One region of the Streptomyces sp. NPDC020299 genome, then DNA from elsewhere that is predicted to be linked to it. Evidence: predicted binding sites of a transcription regulator. Region 1 holds the regulator's gene; each other region holds the start of a gene.
The links. The regulator HrcA, encoded in region 1, represses chaperone genes, less so after heat shock. The targets are predictions, from matches to a motif close to TTNGCACTCNGNNNNNCNGAGTGCNAA.
Positions count from the first base shown of each region.

Region 1 (6,844 bases):
GACGGCCGGGTCCGTACGGTCGCGAAGCCGCAAACGCTGCTCGGGGTCATCGAGGACGAGACGTACACCAGCGAGACCTTCGAGCTGCGCCCCGGGGACACCCTGCTGTGCGTCACGGACGGGGTGACCGAGCGCCGCTCCGGCTCCCGCCAGTTCGACGACGGCGACGGGCTCGCGCAGGCGCTCGCGGGCTGCGCGGGACTGAGCGCCGAGCTGATAGCGGAGCGCATCCGCCGGCTGGTGCACGAGTTCGGCGGCGGTCTGCCGGAGGACGACCTGGCGCTGCTGGTGCTGCAGGCGGAGTAACCCCGCCGGTACGGGACAATGGAGGGCATGCCCTCCGCACTCCCCGACGGCGAGCCCGTCCCCGCCGACGGCGCCCTGCCCGCGTCCGCGCTCGCCGGGGCCGCCGACCGGCCCCTCGGCTTCTACCTGCACGTCCCGTACTGCGCGACCCGCTGCGGCTACTGCGACTTCAACACCTACACCGCCACCGAGCTGCGCGGCACCGGCGGCGTGCTCGCCTCCCGCGACAACTACGCGGACACCCTGACCGACGAGGTCCGCCTGGCCCGCAAGGTGCTCGGCGACGACCCGCGCGAGGTCCGCACGGTGTTCGTCGGCGGCGGTACGCCCACCTTGCTGGCCGCCGACGACCTGGTACGGATGCTGGGCGCGATCCGCGACGAGTTCGGGCTCGCGCCCGACGCGGAGATCACGACCGAGGCGAACCCGGAGTCGGTGGACCCGGCGTACCTCGCGCGGCTGCGGGAGGGCGGCTTCAACCGGATCTCCTTCGGCATGCAGAGCGCGCGGCAGCACGTGCTGAAGGTCCTCGACCGGACGCACACCCCCGGCCGCCCGGAAGCCTGCGTCGCGGAGGCCCGTGCGGCGGGCTTCGAGCACGTCAACCTGGACCTGATCTACGGCACCCCGGGCGAGTCCGACGACGACTGGCGGGCTTCGCTCGACGCGGCCCTCGGCGCCGGCCCCGACCACGTCTCCGCCTACGCCCTGATCGTCGAGGAGGGCACCCAGCTGGCCCGCCGCATCCGCCGGGGCGAGGTCCCGATGACCGATGACGACGTCCACGCCGACCGCTACCTGATCGCGGACGAGCGGCTGTCGGCGGCCGGCTTCGACTGGTACGAGGTCTCCAACTGGGCCACCTCCGAGCCGGCCCGCTGCCTCCACAACGAGCTGTACTGGCGGGGCGCCGACTGGTGGGGCGCGGGACCGGGGGCGCACTCGCACGTGGGGGGCGTCCGCTGGTGGAACGTGAAGCACCCGGGGGCGTATGCGGCAGCGCTGGCCTCCGGTCACTCACCGGGCGCCGGGCGCGAGCTCCTGTCCGACGAGGACCGCCGGGTGGAGCGCATCCTGCTGGAGCTGCGGCTGCGGGAGGGGGTGCCGGTGTCCTTGCTGAAGGAGGACGGGCTCGCGGCATCGCGCCGGGCGCTGGCGGACGGGCTGCTGGAGGCGGGGCCGTATGAGCAGGGGCGGGCGGTGCTGACGCTGCGGGGGCGGCTGCTGGCGGACGCGGTGGTGCGGGATCTGGTGGACTGATCACTCCGGCGAGTGAATCCCCCCGGAACTCCGGTTCGGTCCCTAACCTGGTGCATAGGCTGCCGCCGACAGGACGCGGCGGATGTGGAGGCCACGGAGATGACCGCTGTGGACGAGCGTGGGATGACCAAGTACTTCGAGGAGCTTCAGCCCCCCGAGGGTGTCAGGGTCGAGCTTCTCCGGGGGGAAATCGTGATGATGGCCAGCCCTGATCTTGTGCACAACATGATCGTGGAAGACGTGCTGGACCAGATCCCACGTAAGCGGTGGTCTCGCCTGCAGACCCAGGACGTCGACATCCTCGATGAGGCCAGTGAGCCAGTACCGGACTTGGTGGTTCTCGAGCGGGAGGCCAGGCCCGCCTCGGGCCGTCTGCTGCCGTCCTCATTGGTCACGATGGTCATCGAGGTCGTCTCCAAGACCAGCGTCCAGCGGGACTACGAGATCAAGCGGTCGATTTATGCAGCCGGCAAGGTGCCTGTCTACCTCATCGTGGACCCGGTCATGGCCCAGTGCGTCCTATTGACGAGGCCTGTCGGGAAGGGAGACGCCGCCGACTACCAGCGGCAGCAGGTCACCAAGTTCGGGGCGCCCCTACCGCTGGAGGAACTCGGGCTCGAACTCGACACCACCGAGTTCGGAACGTTCTCCAACGTCAGGCCCCACCGCTATCCGTAACGAAGTCGATCAGCTCCTCCACCCGCCCCAGGAGCTCCGGCTCCAGGTCCTTATAGGACCCCACCCGCTTCAGGATCGCCGTCCACACCGCCCCGGTGTTCTCCGACGGCCAGCCCAGTGCCCGGCAGACCCCCGTCTTCCAGTCCTGCCCCTTCGGCACCCTCGGCCACGCCTCGATCCCCAGGGCGGCCGGCTTCACCGCCTCCCAGATGTCGATGTACGGGTGGCCGACGACCAGCGCGTGCTCGCTCGTGACCGACTCGGCGATCCGCCACTCCTTCGTGCCCGGCACCAGGTGGTCCACCAGGACACCCAACCGCGCGTCCGGCCCCGGGCCGAACTCGGCAACGATGGCGGGAAGGTCGTCCACGCCCTCCAGGTACTCCACGACCACGCCCTCGATGCGCAGGTCGTCGCCCCACACCTTCTCGACCAGTTCCGCGTCGTGCCTGCCCTCGACGTAGATGCGCCCGGCGCGGGCCACGCGCGCGCGTGCGCCCGGGACGGCGACCGAACCAGAGGCGGTACGGGTGGGACGTACCGGAGCCGACGACGACGGCCGCACCAGCGTGACCACCCTGCCCTCGAGCAGGAACCCGCCCGGCTCCAGCGGAAACACCCGGTGCTTGCCGAAGCGGTCCTCCAGGGTCACCGTGCCCGCCTCGCAGCGGATCACCGCGCCACAGAAGCCGGTGCCCGGCTCCTCCACGACAAGACCGGGCTCCGCCGGGACTTCCGGGACGGGCTTGGGCTTCTTCCATGGAGGGGTCAGGTCGGCGGAGTACTGGCGCATTCGGCAGACGATAGGAGAAGCCGTACCGCCATCAGGGCGACACGCCGAAACGCGCCGCGAGCTCGTCACGCTGCCGCCGCACGAACGCCGCGTCCACCACCGCTCCGTGACCGGGCACGTACAGCGCGTCCTGGCCGCCGAGGTCGAGCAGCCGGTCGAGGGCTGCGGGCCACTGGGACGGTACGGCGTCGGGCCCGGCCTGGGGTTCGCCGGACTCCTCGACCAGGTCACCGCAGAACACCACCTCGGGCTCGCCGGGAGCCGAGCCGGGGACGAGGACCGCGAGGTCGTGGGCGCTGTGCCCCGGGCCCACGTTGGCCAGCAGCGCCTGCCGCCCGCCGCCGAGGTCGAGGGTCCACTCGCCCGAGACCAGATGGCGGGGCACGGGAAGAGCGTCCACCGCCTCGTCCGCCTCCGCCACCGGCAGGCCCTGCCGGACGGCGTCCAGGCGGAGCTCCGCGCGCTCGTGCGTGAACAGCGCGTCCATGCCCACCGCCGCGAACACCTCCGCGCCCGCGAAGGCCGCCGCACCGAGCACATGGTCGAAATGGGGGTGGGTGAGCGCGAGATGGGTCACACGGCCCCCGGCCAGCTCCTCCGCCTGCGTGCGCAGGCGCGCGCCTTCGGCGAGACTCGACCCCGCGTCCACCACGAGCGCCGTACCCTCGCCGAGGACCAGCCCCGTCGTGCAGTCCCAGCCCGGCAGCCGGACCCGTCCCACCCCGGCGGCCACCCGTTCCCACCCCAGCTCTTCCCAAGTCACGGTCATACCGCGACGCTAGCGGGTACGAGGACACCCAGGCACGGCGGCACGAACCGGCCTTGCCCGGGGTGTACCCCACGGCCGTACACTGGGCCGGGGAATGCTGGCACTCGCAAGCGCAGAGTGCCAGGCGAAGGGCCCGAGGGCCGCAGGGGACGACTTTCTGGAGGTGTGCGCGGATGCTGAGTGAACGCAGGCTGCAGGTGCTGCGCGCCATCGTCCAGGACTACGTCGGCACCGAGGAGCCCGTCGGCTCGAAGGCGCTCACCGAGCGGCACGGCCTCGGCGTCTCCCCGGCCACCGTCCGCAACGACATGGCGGCCCTGGAGGACGAGGGGTACATCGCCCAGCCGCACACCAGCGCCGGGCGCATCCCCACCGACAAGGGCTACCGGCTCTTCGTCGACAAGCTCGCGGGCGTCAAGCCGATGACCGCCCCCGAGCGGCGGGCGATCCAGAACTTCCTCGACGGCGCCGTCGACCTCGACGACGTCGTGGCCCGCACGGTGCGGCTGCTCGCGCAGCTGACCCGGCAGGTCGCGGTCGTGCAGTACCCGTCGCTGACCCGCTCGACCGTGCGGCACGTGGAACTGCTCTCGCTCGCCCCCGCGCGCGTGATGCTCGTGCTGATCACGGACACCGGCCGGGTCGAGCAGCGGATGGTCGACTGCCCGGCCCCGTTCGGCGAGGCATCTCTGGCGGACCTGCGCGCGCGGCTGAACAGCCGGGTCGCGGGCCGCCGGTTCACGGATGTGCCGCGGCTGGTCGAGGACCTCCCCGAGGGCTTCGACACAGAGGATCGCGGTACGGTCTCGACCGTGCTCTCCACTCTGCTGGAGACACTCGTCGAGGAGAACGAGGAGCGGCTGATGATCGGCGGTACCGCCAATCTCACCCGCTTCGGACATGACTTTCCCCTCACTATCCGGCCGGTGCTCGAGGCACTGGAGGAGCAGGTCGTCCTGCTCAAGTTGCTGGGCGAGGCGAAGGATTCGGGCATGACCGTGCGCATCGGCCACGAGAACGCCCATGAGGGACTCAACTCCACGTCGGTGGTGTCGGTCGGTTACGGTTCGGGCGGCGAGGCGGTTGCCAAGCTCGGCGTGGTCGGACCGACCCGCATGGACTACCCGGGAACGATGGGAGCGGTACGCGCAGTGGCACGGTACGTCGGACAGATCCTGGCGGAGTCGTAAGTGGCCACGGACTACTACGCCGTTCTCGGCGTGCGCCGCGACGCGTCGCAGGAAGAGATCAAGAAGGCCTTCCGTCGGCTCGCCCGCGAGCTGCATCCGGATGTCAATCCTGATCCGAAGACGCAGGAGCGGTTCAAGGAGATCAACGCCGCCTACGAGGTGCTGTCGGACCCGCAGAAGAAGCAGGTCTACGACCTCGGCGGCGACCCGCTCTCGCAGTCCGGCGGCGCCGGCGCGGGCGGCTTCGGGGCCGGTGGTTTCGGCAACTTCTCGGACATCATGGACGCCTTCTTCGGTACGGCGTCCCAGCGCGGCCCGCGCTCGCGCACCCGGCGCGGCCAGGACGCGATGATCCGCATCGAGGTCGAGCTGGACGAGGCTGCCTTCGGCACGACCAAGGACATCCAGGTCGACACGGCGGTCGTCTGCAACACCTGCAGCGGCGAGGGTGCCGCGCCGGGCACGACCGCGCAGACCTGCGACATGTGCCGCGGCCGCGGTGAGGTGTCCCAGGTCACCCGGTCGTTCCTGGGCCAGGTCATGACCTCGCGCCCCTGCCCGCAGTGCCAGGGCTTCGGCACGGTCGTGCCGACGCCGTGCCCCGAGTGCGCCGGTGACGGCCGCGTCCGCTCGCGCCGCACCCTGACCGTGAAGATCCCGGCCGGTGTCGACAACGGCACCCGCATCCAGCTCGCCGGCGAGGGCGAGGTCGGTCCGGGCGGCGGTCCCGCCGGTGACCTGTACGTCGAGATCCACGAGCTGCCGCACTCCACGTTCCAGCGGCGCGGCGACGACCTGCACTGCACGGTCACCATCCCCATGACCGCGGCGTGCCTCGGCACCAAGGTGCCGCTGGAGACGCTGGACGGCCTGGAGGAGGTCGACATCCGCCCGGGCACCCAGTCCGGCCAGTCGATCCCGCTGCACGCCCGCGGCGTCACCCACCTGCGCGGCGGCGGCCGGGGCGACCTCATCGTCCACGTCGAGGTCCAGACCCCGACCAAGCTCGACCCCGAACAGGAACGCCTCCTGAGGGAACTGGCCAAGCTGCGTGGGGAGGAACGCCCGCAGGGGCAGTTCCAGCCGGGGCAGCAGGGGTTGTTCTCGCGGTTGAAGGATGCGTTCAACGGGCGCTGAGGCCCCGATTTATGGTCTCTGACCCCTGACAATGCCCCTGGCATATGTCAGGGGAAGCCCGGATTCGGACTTGTTCGGAGGACGTGACAACATGCCGTCATGTCCTCCGCACTGACCGATCTCTTCGCATATCCGATCGTGCAGGCCCCCATGGCGGGCGGTGTCTCCGTGCCGCAGCTCGCCGCCGCCGTGTCCGAGGCGGGGGGCCTCGGGTTCCTGGCCGCCGGGTACAAGACCGCCGACGGCATGTACCAGGAGATCAAGCAGCTGCGGAGCCTGACCGGCCGCCCCTTCGGCGTGAACCTCTTCATGCCGCAGCCGGAGTATGCCGAGTCCGGTGCCGTCGAGGTCTACGCCCATCAGCTGGCCGGCGAGGCCGCCTGGTACGAGACCGAGCTCGGGGACCCGGACAGCGGCCGGGACGACGGCTACGACGCCAAACTGGCCGTGCTGCTGGACAACCCGGTGCCGGTGGTCTCGTTCCACTTCGGCGTGCCGAGCCGGGACGTGCTCGACTCGCTGCGCCGGGCCGGCACCCTCACCCTGGTCACCGCGACCACCGCCGAGGAGGCCCTCGCGGTGGAGCGGGCCGGGGCCGACGCGGTCATCGCGCAGGGCGTGGAGGCCGGCGGCCACCAGGGCGCCCACCGGGACGTCCGGGAGACCGACGGCTCCGGGATAGGCCTCCTCTCGCTGATCGCGCAGGTCCGC
Region 1 covers NZ_JBIRWL010000016.1:88,036-94,879, reverse strand. The annotation lists gene ACH45E_RS33710 (SpoIIE family protein phosphatase) at 1-306, shown strand, start outside; gene hemW (radical SAM family heme chaperone HemW) at 334-1,566, shown strand; gene ACH45E_RS33700 (Uma2 family endonuclease) at 1,666-2,244, shown strand; gene ACH45E_RS33695 (DUF3097 domain-containing protein) at 2,222-3,037, opposite strand; gene ACH45E_RS33690 (MBL fold metallo-hydrolase) at 3,069-3,806, opposite strand; gene hrcA (heat-inducible transcriptional repressor HrcA) at 3,980-4,996, shown strand; gene dnaJ (molecular chaperone DnaJ) at 4,997-6,133, shown strand; gene ACH45E_RS33675 (nitronate monooxygenase) at 6,233-6,844, shown strand, end outside.

Region 2 (6,844 bases), on a different contig from region 1:
CGTTCAGGCCGTGGCCGACCGTCAGGTTGCGCACCTTCTCGACGACGACGCCGCCCTCGAGACCACCGTTGACGGCGATCTGCTTCAGCGGGGCCTCCAGCGCGAGCTTCACGGCGTTGGCGCCGGTCGCCTCGTCACCCTCGAGCTCCAGCTTCTCGAAGACACCGGAGGCCTGCAGCAGGGCCACGCCGCCACCGGCGACGATGCCCTCCTCGACGGCCGCCTTGGCGTTGCGGACCGCGTCCTCGATGCGGTGCTTGCGCTCCTTGAGCTCGACCTCGGTGGCGGCACCGGCCTTGATGACGGCCACGCCGCCCGCGAGCTTGGCCAGGCGCTCCTGGAGCTTCTCGCGGTCGTAGTCGGAGTCGCTGTTCTCGATCTCGGCGCGGATCTGGTTGACGCGGCCGTTGACCTGGTCGGAGGAGCCGGCACCGTCGACGATGGTGGTCTCGTCCTTGGTGATGACCACCTTGCGGGCCTTGCCCAGCAGGTCGAGGGTGGCGTTCTCCAGCTTGAGGCCGACCTCCTCGGAGATGACCTCGCCGCCCGTGAGGATGGCGATGTCGCCGAGCATGGCCTTGCGGCGGTCACCGAAGCCCGGGGCCTTGACGGCGACGGACTTGAAGGTGCCACGGATCTTGTTGACGACCAGGGTCGACAGGGCCTCGCCCTCGACGTCCTCGGCGATGATCAGCAGCGGCTTGCCCGACTGCATGACCTTCTCGAGGAGCGGGAGCAGGTCCTTGACGGAACCGATCTTGGAGTTGGCGATGAGGATGTACGGGTCGTCGAGCGACGCCTCCATCCGCTCCATGTCGGTGGCGAAGTACGCCGAGATGTAGCCCTTGTCGAAGCGCATACCCTCGGTGAGCTCCAGCTCCAGACCGAAGGTCTGGGACTCCTCGACGGTGATGACGCCTTCCTTGCCGACCTTGTCCATGGCCTCGGCGATGAGCTCGCCGATCTGGGTGTCGGCGGCGGAGATGGAGGCCGTGGAAGCGATCTGCTCCTTGGTCTCGACGTCCTTCGCCTGCTCCAGCAGGGCGGCGGAGACGGCCTCGACGGCCTTCTCGATGCCGCGCTTGAGGGCCATCGGGTTGGCGCCGGCGGCTACGTTGCGCAGGCCTTCCTTGACCAGGGCCTGGGCGAGAACGGTCGCGGTGGTCGTACCGTCACCGGCGACGTCGTCCGTCTTCTTGGCGACTTCCTTGACCAGCTCGGCGCCGATCTTCTCGTACGGGTCCTCGAGCTCGATCTCCTTGGCGATGGAGACACCATCGTTGGTGATCGTGGGGGCGCCCCACTTCTTCTCGAGGACGACGTTGCGGCCCTTGGGGCCGAGCGTCACCTTCACGGCGTCCGCGAGCTGGTTCATGCCGCGCTCGAGGCCGCGCCGCGCCTCCTCGTCGAACGCGATGATCTTGGCCATGTGAAGTGGTCCCTCCAGGACTGGGGGTGATTCCCTCGGACCGCGCCCGCGCCCGCGACGGACGGCTCGCGGACCCCGTGGTTCCTTGCCCCACTTGGCCTGCGGGCCTCACCGACCCGGTCCTTCGTTGTCACTCTCACCTTCAGAGTGCTAACGCCAATGATTAGCACTCGCCCATGCCGAGTGCAAGCGGCTCGAGCGGATCCCCAGGTGAACAGCGGGCACGCACGGCGTCGCGGGCAGGCCGAAGGGCTCGCACCCGGGAGGTACGAGCCCTTCGAAGATGTACAGAAGAACGTCGCTGTCAGTCGCTGTCAGTCGGCGCGTGCTTCAGCTGGTCGCCAGCCGGACCATGTCCGCCTGCGGCCCCTTCTGGCCCTGCGAGATCTCGAAATCGACTCGCTGACCCTCTTCCAGGGTGCGGTAACCGTCCATCTGGATCGCGCTGTAGTGGACGAATACATCCGCACCACCGTCGACCGCGATGAAGCCGTACCCCTTCTCCGCGTTGAACCACTTGACGGTGCCCTGAGCCATGCCTAACTCCCCTATTACTGGCCCTTGCACAGATCCACACTTCGCGGATCCGGGTCAGACCTCACCCCCCAAGGATTGGGGGCGTGCGCCGGAACGCGTCGACCGCGGCTGAATGTATCTGTCCAACTGCCGTCTGCAACAGGTCAATCGGACGAGAAATCTGGACGGGCGCGGTCGGGAATCTGCCAAAAATTCGGCTGAATCCGGGGCAAGTCGGACCCCATAAAAGGCGCATAAGGCGCAAAACACACGCACACTTTGGCTACATCTTGTCGGGTGTGCGGTGCGAATCCGGGGTTCTCGACCCGGGGTTCAGAAGCGCGTTCCCCAACTGTACCGCGCTCAACCACATTGAATTGCCCCCTCCGCTTCTCACGCGGAGGGGGCAATTCGATGAACGCTCGGTAACCTGAGTTACCGACGGTAATGTTCTGTCATTCGGTCAGCCGCGTCAGGGCGCGTCGGGCGCGTCAGCCGCCGGCGACGGCCGGAATGATCGAGACGCCCGCGCCGTCCGGCGTCGCCGTTTCCAGACCCTGTTCAAAACGCACGTCGTCGTCGTTGACGTACACATTGACGAAGCGGCGCAGCTTGCCCTGGTCGTCCAGGACGCGGGCGGCGATGCCGGTGTGGTTCTTCTCCAGGTCGGAGATGACGTCGGCGAGGGTCGCACCCTCGGCCTGGACCTCGGCCCGGCCGCCCGTATAGGTGCGCAGGATGGTCGGGATACGGACGGTCACGCTCATGCGAGGCCTGCCTCTCGGAACGAATCGAGGTTGGGGCGGATCGTGGCGGTCAGGCCGGTGCCTGCCACCGCGTCCAGGGTCTTGAGGCCGTCGCCCGTGTTGAGGACGACGGTCGTCTTGGTCGGGTCGAGGACGCCGTCCTTGATCAGCTTCTGGGTGACGCCGACCGTCACACCGCCCGCGGTCTCCGCGAAGATGCCCTCCGTGCGGGCCAGCAGCTTGATGGCGTCCACCACCTGCTCGTCCGTCACATCCTCCACCGCCCCGCCCGTGCGGCGCGCGATGTCGAGGACGTACGGCCCGTCCGCCGGGTTGCCGATGGCGAGGGACTTGGCGATGGTGTTCGGCTTCTGCGGGCGTACGACGTCGTGGCCGGCCTTGTACGCGGTGGACACCGGCGAGCAGCCCTCGGCCTGGGCGCCGAAGATCTTGTACGGCTTGTCCTCGACCAGGCCGAGCTTGATCAGCTCCTGGAGCCCCTTGTCGATCTTGGTGAGCTGCGAGCCGGAGGCGATCGGCACGACGATCTGGTCGGGGAGCTGCCAGCCGAGCTGCTCGCAGATCTCGTACGCCAGGGTCTTGGACCCCTCCGCGTAGTACGGCCGCAGGTTGACGTTGACGAAGCCCCAGCCCTCGCCCGCCGGGTCGCCGATCAGCTCGGAGCAGAAACGATTCACGTCGTCGTAGTTGCCCTCGATGCCGACGAGCTCGCCGCCGTAGACCGCGGCCATGACGACCTTGCCCTGCTCCAGGTCGTGCGGGATGAACACACAGGAACGGAAGCCGGCCCGCGCCGCCGCGGCACCGACCGCGCCGGCCAGGTTGCCGGTGGAGGAGCAGGAGAGGGTGGTGAAACCGAAGGCGCGCGCCGCCTCCAGCGCCTGGGCGACCACGCGGTCCTTGAAGGAGTGCGTCGGGTTGCCGGAGTCGTCCTTCACGTACAGACCGCCGGTCACGCCGAGCTCGCGGGCCAGGTTGTCGGCCTTGACGAGGGCGGTCCAGCCGGGGTTGATGTTCGGCTTGGTCGCCACGTCGGCAGGGACGGGCAGAAGAGGCGCGTAACGCCAGATGTTCGCGGGGCCCGCCTCGATGCGCCGGCGGAGTTCCTCGGTGTCGTAGGCCGAGAAGTCGTAGGCGATCTCGAGCGGGCCGAAACACTCCTCGCAGGCGAAGACCGGTCCGAGCGGCACCCGGTGGCCGCATTCGCGACAGCTCAGAGCCGCGGCGGGGCCGAGGTCTACGGTGGAGTCAGTGGTGCTTGCAACAGTCTGCGCAGCCATGTGAGGCGAGGCCCTTTCTCCTCATCTTCCTCACGACGCATCTCGCCGTGAGACGGATTTGGCACCTTCCCGAGCCGGGGAGCCTCGCGGAACGATCAGGACTGGTCACTGATCTACGAGAACCGACTGGAGGGTTGCCGGGGCTTCATCGGGCCGTGTCCCTCTGCCCCTCTGGATGAGCGGTATGCGGTTGTGTGTGCGGTTGTGAACAGCGGTGGCCTCGGACATGCGATGGTCATCCGCGTTGTCCAAGACTGTAACCGAAGGCCGGGACAGTTGAGATAGTCGTCCGAACCGCGAGACAAACAGTGAGGAGCCGCCCACCGTGCTGGAGGAAGTAGAGCGCTGGCTGAGCACCCGCTCCTGGTCCGTGACCGATCGTCCGCTCCACCAGATCCTGGCCGCGAAGCAGCGCACGGGCCAGTCGGTCAGTGTCGTGCTGCCCGCGCTCAACGAGGAGGAGACGGTCGGCGACATCGTCGCGATCATCCGTCACGACCTGATGCGGCAGGTCCCGCTCGTCGACGAGATAGTCGTCGTGGACTCGGGGTCGACCGACCGTACCTCCGAGGTGGCCGCCGCCGCGGGCGCCCGGGTCGTCCACCGCGACGCCGTCCTGCCACGGATCCCGGCCGTACCCGGCAAGGGCGAGGTCCTGTGGCGCTCGCTCCTCGTCACCGGCGGGGACATCGTCTGCTTCATCGACGCCGACCTGCGGGAGTTCTCCTCCGACTTCGTCTCGGGGATCGTCGGCCCGCTGCTGACCGACCCGGACGTGGACCTGGTCAAGGGCATGTACGACCGTCCGCTCGGCGGCGCGAGGGGACAGGGCGGCCGGGTCACCGAGCTGATGGCGCGCCCCCTGCTCAACATGCACTGGCCGCAACTGGCCGGCTTCGTGCAGCCGCTGGGCGGGGAGTACGCGGCCCGCCGCTCCCTCCTCGAACAGCTGCCCTTCCCCGTCGGGTACGGGGTGGAGCTGGGCATGCTGGTCGACGCGCTGCATCTGGTCGGCCTGGACGCCCTCGCCCAGGTGGACGTGGGGGTGCGCAAGCACCGCCACCAGGACGGGCAGGCGCTGGGCCGGATGGCGGCCGCCATCTACCGCACCGCCCAGCTCCGGCTGGCCCGCGGGCATCTGATCCGGCCCTCCCTCACCCAGTTCGAGCGGGGCGAGGACGGCTTCGAGCCGCGCACGTTCTCCGTGGACACGGAGGAGCGGCCGCCGATGGTGGAGATCGCGGAGTACGCGGCGCGACGGGTGGCCTGACTTCCGGCCGCATCCCGTCCATGTCACTCCCCATGGGAGGGAACGCACGTTTGAGCGTTTCCGGGCCGGGCTAGGTTGAGACTCATGGCTTCCATGGCTTCCACGCAGGGTGCTGAAGTGCTGGTCGCGTCCAACCGCGGCCCGGTGTCGTACGAGGTACGCGAGGATGGCTCGCTGCACGCCAAGCGGGGTGGTGGCGGGCTGGTCTCGGGGCTGTCGGCCATCGGGCCGGACGCGAACGCGATGTGGGTGTGCGCCGCGCTGAGCGACGCCGACCGGGAGGCCGTGCGCCGCTCCCACGGCGGCCGGCGGCTGTCCGTGGACGCGACCGGCGGGCAGCACGTGCGGATGCTCGACATCGACGCGACGGTCTTCTCCGACGCGTACAACGGCATCGCGAACTCGGTGCTGTGGTTCGTCCACCACATGCTGTACCAGACCCCGCTGGAGCCGGTCTTCGACGCGGAGTTCCGGCGGCAGTGGGCGTCCTACGAGGCCTACAACCGGGCGTTCGCGGAAGCCCTGGCCGAGGAGGCGGCCGAGGGCGCGGCGGTGGTCGTCCAGGACTACCACCTGGCCCTGGCCCCCCGGATGCTCCGCCACCTCCGCCCCGACCTGCGCATCGGCCACTTCTCGCACACCCCCTGGGCCCCGCCGGACTACTTCCGCCTGCTCCCCGACGACATCGCGGCCGAGCTGCTCGGCGGGATCCTGGGCGCGGACCGGGCGGCGTTCCTCACCAGGCGCTGGGCGGACGCGTTCACCGCCTGCTGTCACGAGATCCTCGGCCCCGGCATTCCCTCCGGTACGCGTATCGGGGTGCACGGTCTCGGCGCGGACGCGGACTTCCTGCGCGAGCGGGCGCACCGGGCGGACGTGGCCGAGCGGATGACGGCGCTGCGGGCGGAGATCGGTGCGGCGCCCGGCGGAAAGGCCCGGAAGACGATCGTCCGGGTCGACCGCACCGAGCTGTCGAAGAACATCGTGCGCGGGCTGCTGGCCTACCGGCAGCTCCTCGACGACCACCCGGAGTGGCGTGAGCGGGTGGTGCACGTGGCCTTCGCCTACCCCTCGCGGCAGGACCTCGCGGTGTACCGCGACTACACGGCCGAGGTGCAGCGGGTGGCGGAGGAGATCAACTCCGCGTACGGCACGCCGGACTGGACCCCGGTCGTCCTCCACGTCAAGGATGACTTCGCCCGCTCCCTGGCCGCGTACCGGCTGGCCGACGTGGCCCTGGTCAACCCCATCCGGGACGGCATGAACCTGGTCGCCAAGGAGATCCCGGTCGTCTCCGACGCGGGCTGCGTCCTGGTCCTGTCGCGGGAGGCGGGCGCGTACGAGGAACTGGGCGAGGACGCGCTCACGGTCAACCCGTACGACATCACGGGCACGGCCCACGCCCTCCACCAGGCGCTCACCCTGCCGGACGGCGAACGCGCGGAGCGTACGAAGCGCCTCACCGCCGCGGCGACGGCGCTGCCGCCGGCCCAGTGGTTCCTGGACCAGCTGCACGAACTGGACGCGTGACCCCTGCCGGGGCGGACCGCCGAGGCTGGGCGGCGGGTGACGCTGTCGTGGA
Region 2 covers NZ_JBIRWL010000029.1:36,338-43,181, forward strand. The annotation lists gene groL (chaperonin GroEL) at 1-1,429, opposite strand, end outside; gene ACH45E_RS42240 (cold-shock protein) at 1,760-1,966, opposite strand; gene ACH45E_RS42245 (ubiquitin-like small modifier protein 1) at 2,437-2,712, opposite strand; gene thrC (threonine synthase) at 2,709-3,992, opposite strand; SAM riboswitch class I at 4,011-4,174, opposite strand; gene ACH45E_RS42255 (glucosyl-3-phosphoglycerate synthase) at 4,318-5,262, shown strand; gene ACH45E_RS42260 (trehalose-6-phosphate synthase) at 5,356-6,792, shown strand.
Region 2: a site for HrcA is predicted at 1,593-1,619, ahead of groL (chaperonin GroEL). Genes of this name have one in related genera too.

Region 3 (6,844 bases), on a different contig from region 1:
CGCGCTCCCTGAGCAGGGCCTTCAGCTTCTTCAGGTTGAACGGGAGCCGGTCGGTGATCTCGTACGCGGAGGCGTACACCGTCGGCCGTGGGGTGTCCGCCGTGATGTAGGCGATGGTCGGGTCGATCAGCCCGCCGTCCAGCTCCTCGGCGACCTCGGCCACCAGGTGCGCCCGGATGACGGCGCCGTCGGGCTCGTACAAGTACCGCCCCACGGGCCGCACTTCGGGGTCGGGCAGGCCCCGGGAGAGCAGGGAGCGAGGCCCCGGCAGCAGCGTGGCCCGCACGGCCGCCCCGCCAAAGCCGCCACCGGCGCCGGTGCCGAACCACAGCACCGCCTCCTTCACATCCCCGCCGTCCGAGATCCACTCGGCCTCGGCCCGCTCGGGGACCGCCTCGTGCGGGATGCCGGGGGCGATCTTCAGGGCGGCCACCCGGGCGGCGGACGCGGCGCCGACCGCCCAGGACAGGGGCGGCGAGTAGGCCTCCGGGTCGAAGATACGGCCCCGTCCGCCGCGCCGGGCGGGGTCGACGAACACCGCGTCGTACCCGGCGGTGTCGACCTCCGTGACATCCGCCTCCCGCACCTCGATGAGGTCCGCCAGCCCCAGCGCCTGAGCGTTCGCCCGGGCCACCGCCGCCGTCAGCGGATCGCGGTCCACGGCGAGGACGCGGATCCCGGCGCGGGCGAGGGCGATCGCGTCGCCGCCGATGCCGCAGCACAGGTCGGCGACGGACGTCACCCCCAGCTCCGTCAGCCGGCCGGCCCGGTAGTCCGCCACGCTCGTGCGGGTCGACTGCTCGACCCCGTTCGGCGTGAAGTACATCCGCTCCGCGTCCTCGGCCCCGAACTTCGCCGCCGCCCGCTGCCGCAACCGGGCCTGGCCGAGGGCGGCCGAGACCAGGTCGGCGGGGTGGTCGCGGCGCAGGCGGGTGGCGACGGCGAGTTCCTCGGCCGGTGCCGTGCCGCGCACCTCGTCGAGGAGGGCGCGGCCCTCGGGGGTGAGCAGGGAGTGGAAGGGGAGCAGGTCGTTCACCGGGTCATTGTGGGCCAGTCGGTGGATGGTGCGCCCGCGGCGGCGGTGTCGGGCGGGTCCGGGACGGGGGTACTGCGAAGATCCAGCACCATGCGAGTAGTAGTACAAAATGACAAAAATGGTGCACGGTGGAGGCGAACGGCCCCCCGAACCGGCCGGGTCGCGCTCGCCGTGGCCGCCGCCGTCGTCACAGTCTCCGGCGGTGTCGTCTCCGGCTGTACGGCACCGGGCACGGCCCCCGACGTCCGGCCCGCCCCCGGCCAGCAGCACCGCCAGGCGCCCGCCGAGGCCCTGGACTCCTACGCCTCCCGGCTGCGCGCCTCCCACGCCGCCCTGGTCGCCGCCGCGAAACGCTGGGGTGTGGACCAGGTCCCCCTGACGCCTCCGCCGCCCCCCGCCCGCAAACCGAGGATCACCGCCCGCGCCGGATTCGAGGTCCACGACCAGGAGGAACTGAACCTGCCCCCGGTCTTCACCACGATCCCCACCAAGCAGAAGGTCGTCTTCCTCACCATCGACGACGGCGCCGAGAAGGACCCGGCCTTCCTGCGCATGATGAGCGACCTGAAGATCCCCTACACCGCGTTCCTCAGCAACTACCTGGTCGAGGACGACTACGGCTACTTCCGCAAGATGCAGGCCAAGGGCATCACCCTCAACAACCACACCCTCACCCACCCCTACCTGCCCGGCCTGTCCTACGACGAGCAGCGGGACGAGATCTGCGGCATGCAGCGGATCATGCGCAAGCAGTTCGGCAAGAGCCCGACCGTCTTCCGCCCGCCCTACGGCAACTACAACCGGGACACCCTCGTCGCCGCCAAGTCCTGCGGCATCAAGTACGCCCCCATCTGGGACGAGGAGGTCTACGTCGACCACTGGGAGTACCGGGAGGACGACCGGAGCCTGCACCCCGGCGACATCGTCCTGACCCACTTCCGGGGGCGGGACGACTGGGACGGCACGATGGTCGACGACATGCGCCGGTTCCTGAACAAGGTCACCCGCGAGGGATACGCCGTGGCCCGCCTGGAGGACTACCTGTGATGCGGCGGTGGCGGCGACACCGGGCCCTGGCCGCCGCCGCGCTCACCGGGGCCGCACTCCTCCTCACCGGCTGCGCCCAGTCCGTCGACCCCATCGAACGGCTGGGCGAGAAAGCGGCCCAGCGGGTACGGCATCCCGCGCCCGCCCGCGACCTGGCATACCGCCACTGGGGCCTGCGGACCCCGCTCGCCCCCGCCCCGGACCCACCCCACCGGAGGGGCCGGTACCTGCCCCCCGTCGTCGACCGCGTCCCCACCCCCGACAAGGTCGTCTTCCTCATCTGCGACGCCACCGCCCAGAAGGACCCGCACTTCGTCGCCATGGTCCGCGAACTGCGCCTCCCGGTCACCGCGTTCCGCACCGACAGCGCCTTCCGTCCGCGAGTCCTCTGGCACGACACCCCCACCTACACCAGGGGCCCCCGCCACCTCCGCCCCGGCGACATCATCGAGCTGCCCCCGGACGAGCCCACCGCCCTGCGGGTCCTGCGCAAGGTCCAGTCCCGGGGCCTGACGGTGGCACGCCTGGAGGACTACATCTGAAGCGGGGGTCTGGATCCGAAGCGGGGGTCTGGGGGCGGCAGCCCCCAGTGGACCCCGCACTGAACCCACCCCCGCTGAGCCCACCCCCGCAGCAGACGCGCCGCACGGCAATTGGCACTCCGCTTGACCGAGTGCTAACCGCAGTCATAGTCTCGGCTCTGGCACTCCCCACTGGAGAGTGCCAACACAGCGACGGGCAGGTCCGGCACCCGCGACGACGGATCGACCTGGTCGCCACCTCAGACAGTTAACCCCGTGAGATCTCCGAAGGGGGAGGTCGGATCGTGACGACCGCCAGCTCCAAGGTTGCCATCAAGCCGCTCGAGGACCGCATCGTGGTCCAGCCGCTCGACGCCGAGCAGACCACGGCCTCGGGCCTGGTCATTCCGGACACCGCCAAGGAGAAGCCCCAGGAGGGCGTCGTCCTGGCCGTGGGCCCGGGCCGCTTCGAGGACGGTAACCGTCTTCCGCTCGACGTTTCCGTCGGCGACGTCGTGCTCTACAGCAAGTACGGCGGCACCGAGGTGAAGTACAACAACGAGGAGTACCTCGTTCTCTCGGCTCGCGACGTGCTCGCGATCATCGAGAAGTAATCACCTCGAGCATTCCTGCTTCGAGCTGCGCCCCCGGCCCCCGCGACCGTTAACAAGCCGGGCGCCGGGGGCGCGTCTCGTTTTACCACCGCATTTGCACCCTAGATTTCCCGAGAGGGCTACGCTCCCATGGCGAAGATCCTGAAGTTCGACGAGGACGCCCGTCGCGCCCTCGAGCGCGGCGTCAACAAGCTCGCCGACACGGTCAAGGTGACGATCGGCCCCAAGGGCCGCAACGTCGTCATCGACAAGAAGTTCGGCGCCCCGACCATCACCAACGACGGCGTCACCATCGCCCGTGAGGTGGAGATCGAGGACCCGTACGAGAACCTCGGCGCCCAGCTGGTGAAGGAGGTGGCGACCAAGACCAACGACATCGCGGGTGACGGTACGACCACCGCCACCGTGCTGGCCCAGGCGCTCGTCCGCGAGGGCCTGAAGAACGTCGCCGCCGGTGCCTCCCCGGCCGCCCTGAAGAAGGGCATCGACGCCGCCGTCGCCGCGGTGTCCGAGGACCTGCTCGCCTCGGCCCGGCCGATCGACGAGAAGTCCGACATCGCCGCCGTCGCCGCGCTGTCCGCCCAGGACCAGCAGGTCGGCGAGCTCATCGCCGAGGCGATGGACAAGGTCGGCAAGGACGGTGTCATCACCGTCGAGGAGTCCAACACCTTCGGTCTGGAGCTGGACTTCACCGAGGGCATGGCCTTCGACAAGGGCTACCTGTCGCCGTACTTCGTGACGGACCAGGAGCGCATGGAGGCCGTCCTCGAGGACCCGTACATCCTCATCAACCAGGGCAAGATCTCCTCGATCCAGGACCTCCTGCCGCTGCTGGAGAAGGTCATCCAGGGGGGTGCCTCCAAGCCGCTGCTGATCATCGCCGAGGACGTCGACGGAGAGGCCCTCTCCACCCTCGTCGTGAACAAGATCCGCGGCACCTTCAACGCGGTCGCGGTCAAGGCCCCCGGCTTCGGTGACCGCCGCAAGGCGATGCTCCAGGACCTGGCGGTCCTCACCGGTGCCACGGTCATCTCCGAGGAGGTAGGCCTCAAGCTCGACCAGGCCGGTCTGGACGTGCTGGGCTCCGCCCGCCGCGTGACGGTCACCAAGGACGACACGACCGTCGTCGACGGTGCCGGCAACGCCGAGGACGTCGTGGGCCGCGTCAACCAGATCAAGGCCGAGATCGAGAACACCGACTCCGACTGGGACCGCGAGAAGCTCCAGGAGCGCCTCGCGAAGCTGGCCGGCGGCGTGTGCGTGATCAAGGTCGGCGCCGCCACCGAGGTGGAGCTGAAGGAGAAGAAGCACCGTCTGGAGGACGCCATCTCCGCGACCCGCGCCGCGGTCGAGGAGGGCATCGTCTCCGGTGGTGGCTCCGCGCTCGTCCACGCCGTCAAGGTCCTCGAGGGCAACCTCGACAAGACCGGCGACGAGGCGACCGGCGTCTCCGTGGTCCGCAAGGCCGCCGTCGAGCCGCTGCGCTGGATCGCCGAGAACGCCGGCCTCGAGGGCTACGTCATCGTCTCCAAGGTGGCCGAGCTCGACAAGGGCAACGGCTACAACGCCGCCACCGGCGAGTACGGCGACCTGGTCAAGGCCGGCGTCATCGACCCGGTGAAGGTCACCCGTTCCGCCCTGGAGAACGCCGCCTCCATCGCTTCCCTCCTCCTCACGACCGAGACCCTGGTCGTCGAGAAGAAGGAAGAGGAAGAGCCGGCCGCGGCGGGCCACGGCCACGGGCACGCCCACTAGGCGCTGCGCTTGGCTTTTGCCGTCAGTGCCCGGTTCCCTGCGGGGAGCCGGGCACTCGGCGTTGTCCCCGGTGGGTTCGCGTCTGCCGGGGCGGGTTCGTTGCCGGGTGCGGGTTCGTCGGGGCTGTTCGCGCAGTTCCCCGCGCCCCTTTGGGGCGCGGTCTCCCGCGCTCCCGTCTGCCGCGCACCGGTTTCAGCGCCTTGCCGAAGACCGTCTACCTGCTGCGTTCGCCGGCCAACGCCGCCCACCTCATGGCGGCCGTCGCCGCCGACAAAGCCGCCGACACTCCAGTCCCTGGCGGAGGACGGGGAGTGAGGGATGTACGGGTCCGTCCCGACGACGGCCCAGACGGTCTTCCCGGGAGCGTCGGCGCGTGGCGTCGCGCCCCACTCCTTGGCCAGGGCCGCGACCAGGACGAGCCCCCGCCCGCCGTCCTCCTCGTCCCCGGCGTCCCGAACCGCGGGCAGCCGCTCACCGCGCGTGTCGCTCACCTCCACCCTCACCTGCCCGTTCTCCTCGCTCAGCCGCAGCTCGGCGTCTCGGCCGGGGACCCTGCCGTGGGTGACGGCGTTCGCGGCCAGCTCGGCGACGATCAGCTCCACGGTGTCGTGGACCGGCGTGCCGTACGCCCAGCCCCAGGCGTCCATCTGGTGGGAGGCGAGACGGCGGGCGAGGCGGGCGCCGCGCGGGGTGGAGGTGAAGCGGAGGGCGAAGGTGGTCATGGCCCGATGGTTCCGGCGCCGACAGGGGTCTGACCAGGAGAAACGGGCCCACAGCGGGTTTCTGTAGAGGCGACGCCGGGGCCTGTGGGGGCTGTCGGTCCCCCGGAGGGCGGCGGGAAGCCTCGGCGCGCTGCCGAGTGCGGCTAGCCGAGAGTGATCCAGTAGCGGCGCTTGACCCCGATCTCGGTGCTGCGTACCTCTTCGAGGACGCCGCCGTTGCTCTCGATGGTGCGCGCCGACCCGAGGTTGCCGTCGTCACAGGTGAGCAGGACCCGGTCCAGGCCGAGCGCCGGCGCCTCGCGCAGAACCGCTCCCAGCGCCCACGTGGCCAGTCCGCGTCGTCTGGCGGAAGGCCGGACGCTGTAGCCGATGTGTCCGCCGCCTTCCAGCAGCACGGTGTTCAGGTAGTGGCGGAGGTCGATGGCCCCGAGGTACGTCTCGCCGTCGACGATCCACCAGTGGGTGGCGTGGACGCGTCCCTCCCCGAGAGGCAGCGACCGGTCCGACTGCTGCCGCAGGCGCTCGACCCATGAGGCGAACCCGTCCGGGCTGTCGAGGTCGTCGTCACCGGCCAGACGCAGGCCGGTCCCGTCCTGGTGGGCACCGGGCTGCCACTCGTCACGCGCCGTGAGCCACGAGGAACGCAACTGTGCCGTGGGAGCGATCAGTTCAGCCATGCGGGGACGATAACACCCCAACTTCCTTTGTGATCAGGCATTTTGAAGGTGGGCGCCGCTGTTCTCGCGTCGGCGCAGCGCGGGCAGAGCGTCTCGTCCTCTCCGTCGGAGTCGACGAGTGGGCCGCGTTCGTTCGGATGGCGTGCGGCTGAAGTGACCGAGAGGGGCGGCCGGTCAGCCCAGGGGCCACAGCAAGGCTGCCGGGCCGGTCGGCCGTACCTCTCGCCGGGTGAAGCCGGTGGCCGTGCAGAACGCCTTCAGGACGGAGCGGACCGGGCGCCCCGGGCCGGCATGGCGGAGCACGACGGGCCCCGCCGCACCCGTGGCGACGACCAGGGCGACCTCATCGCCGGACGCGAGCCGTAGCAGGAGCACGTCCCACTCCCCGCCGTCCTGCTGGACGGTGTCCCACCAGCCGATCCGCGCGCCGATGTGATTGCGGTCCACCGCTATCCGGGCGATGGTCCGGGCG
Region 3 covers NZ_JBIRWL010000014.1:40,351-47,194, forward strand. The annotation lists gene ACH45E_RS31180 (methyltransferase domain-containing protein) at 1-1,144, opposite strand, end outside; gene ACH45E_RS31185 (polysaccharide deacetylase family protein) at 1,127-2,083, shown strand; gene ACH45E_RS31190 (hypothetical protein) at 2,083-2,625, shown strand; gene groES (co-chaperone GroES) at 2,910-3,218, shown strand; gene groL (chaperonin GroEL) at 3,348-4,973, shown strand; gene ACH45E_RS31205 (ATP-binding protein) at 4,970-5,695, opposite strand; gene ACH45E_RS31210 (GNAT family N-acetyltransferase) at 5,839-6,372, opposite strand; gene ACH45E_RS31215 (hypothetical protein) at 6,547-6,844, opposite strand, start outside.
Region 3: a site for HrcA is predicted at 2,737-2,763, ahead of groES (co-chaperone GroES). Genes of this name have one in related genera too.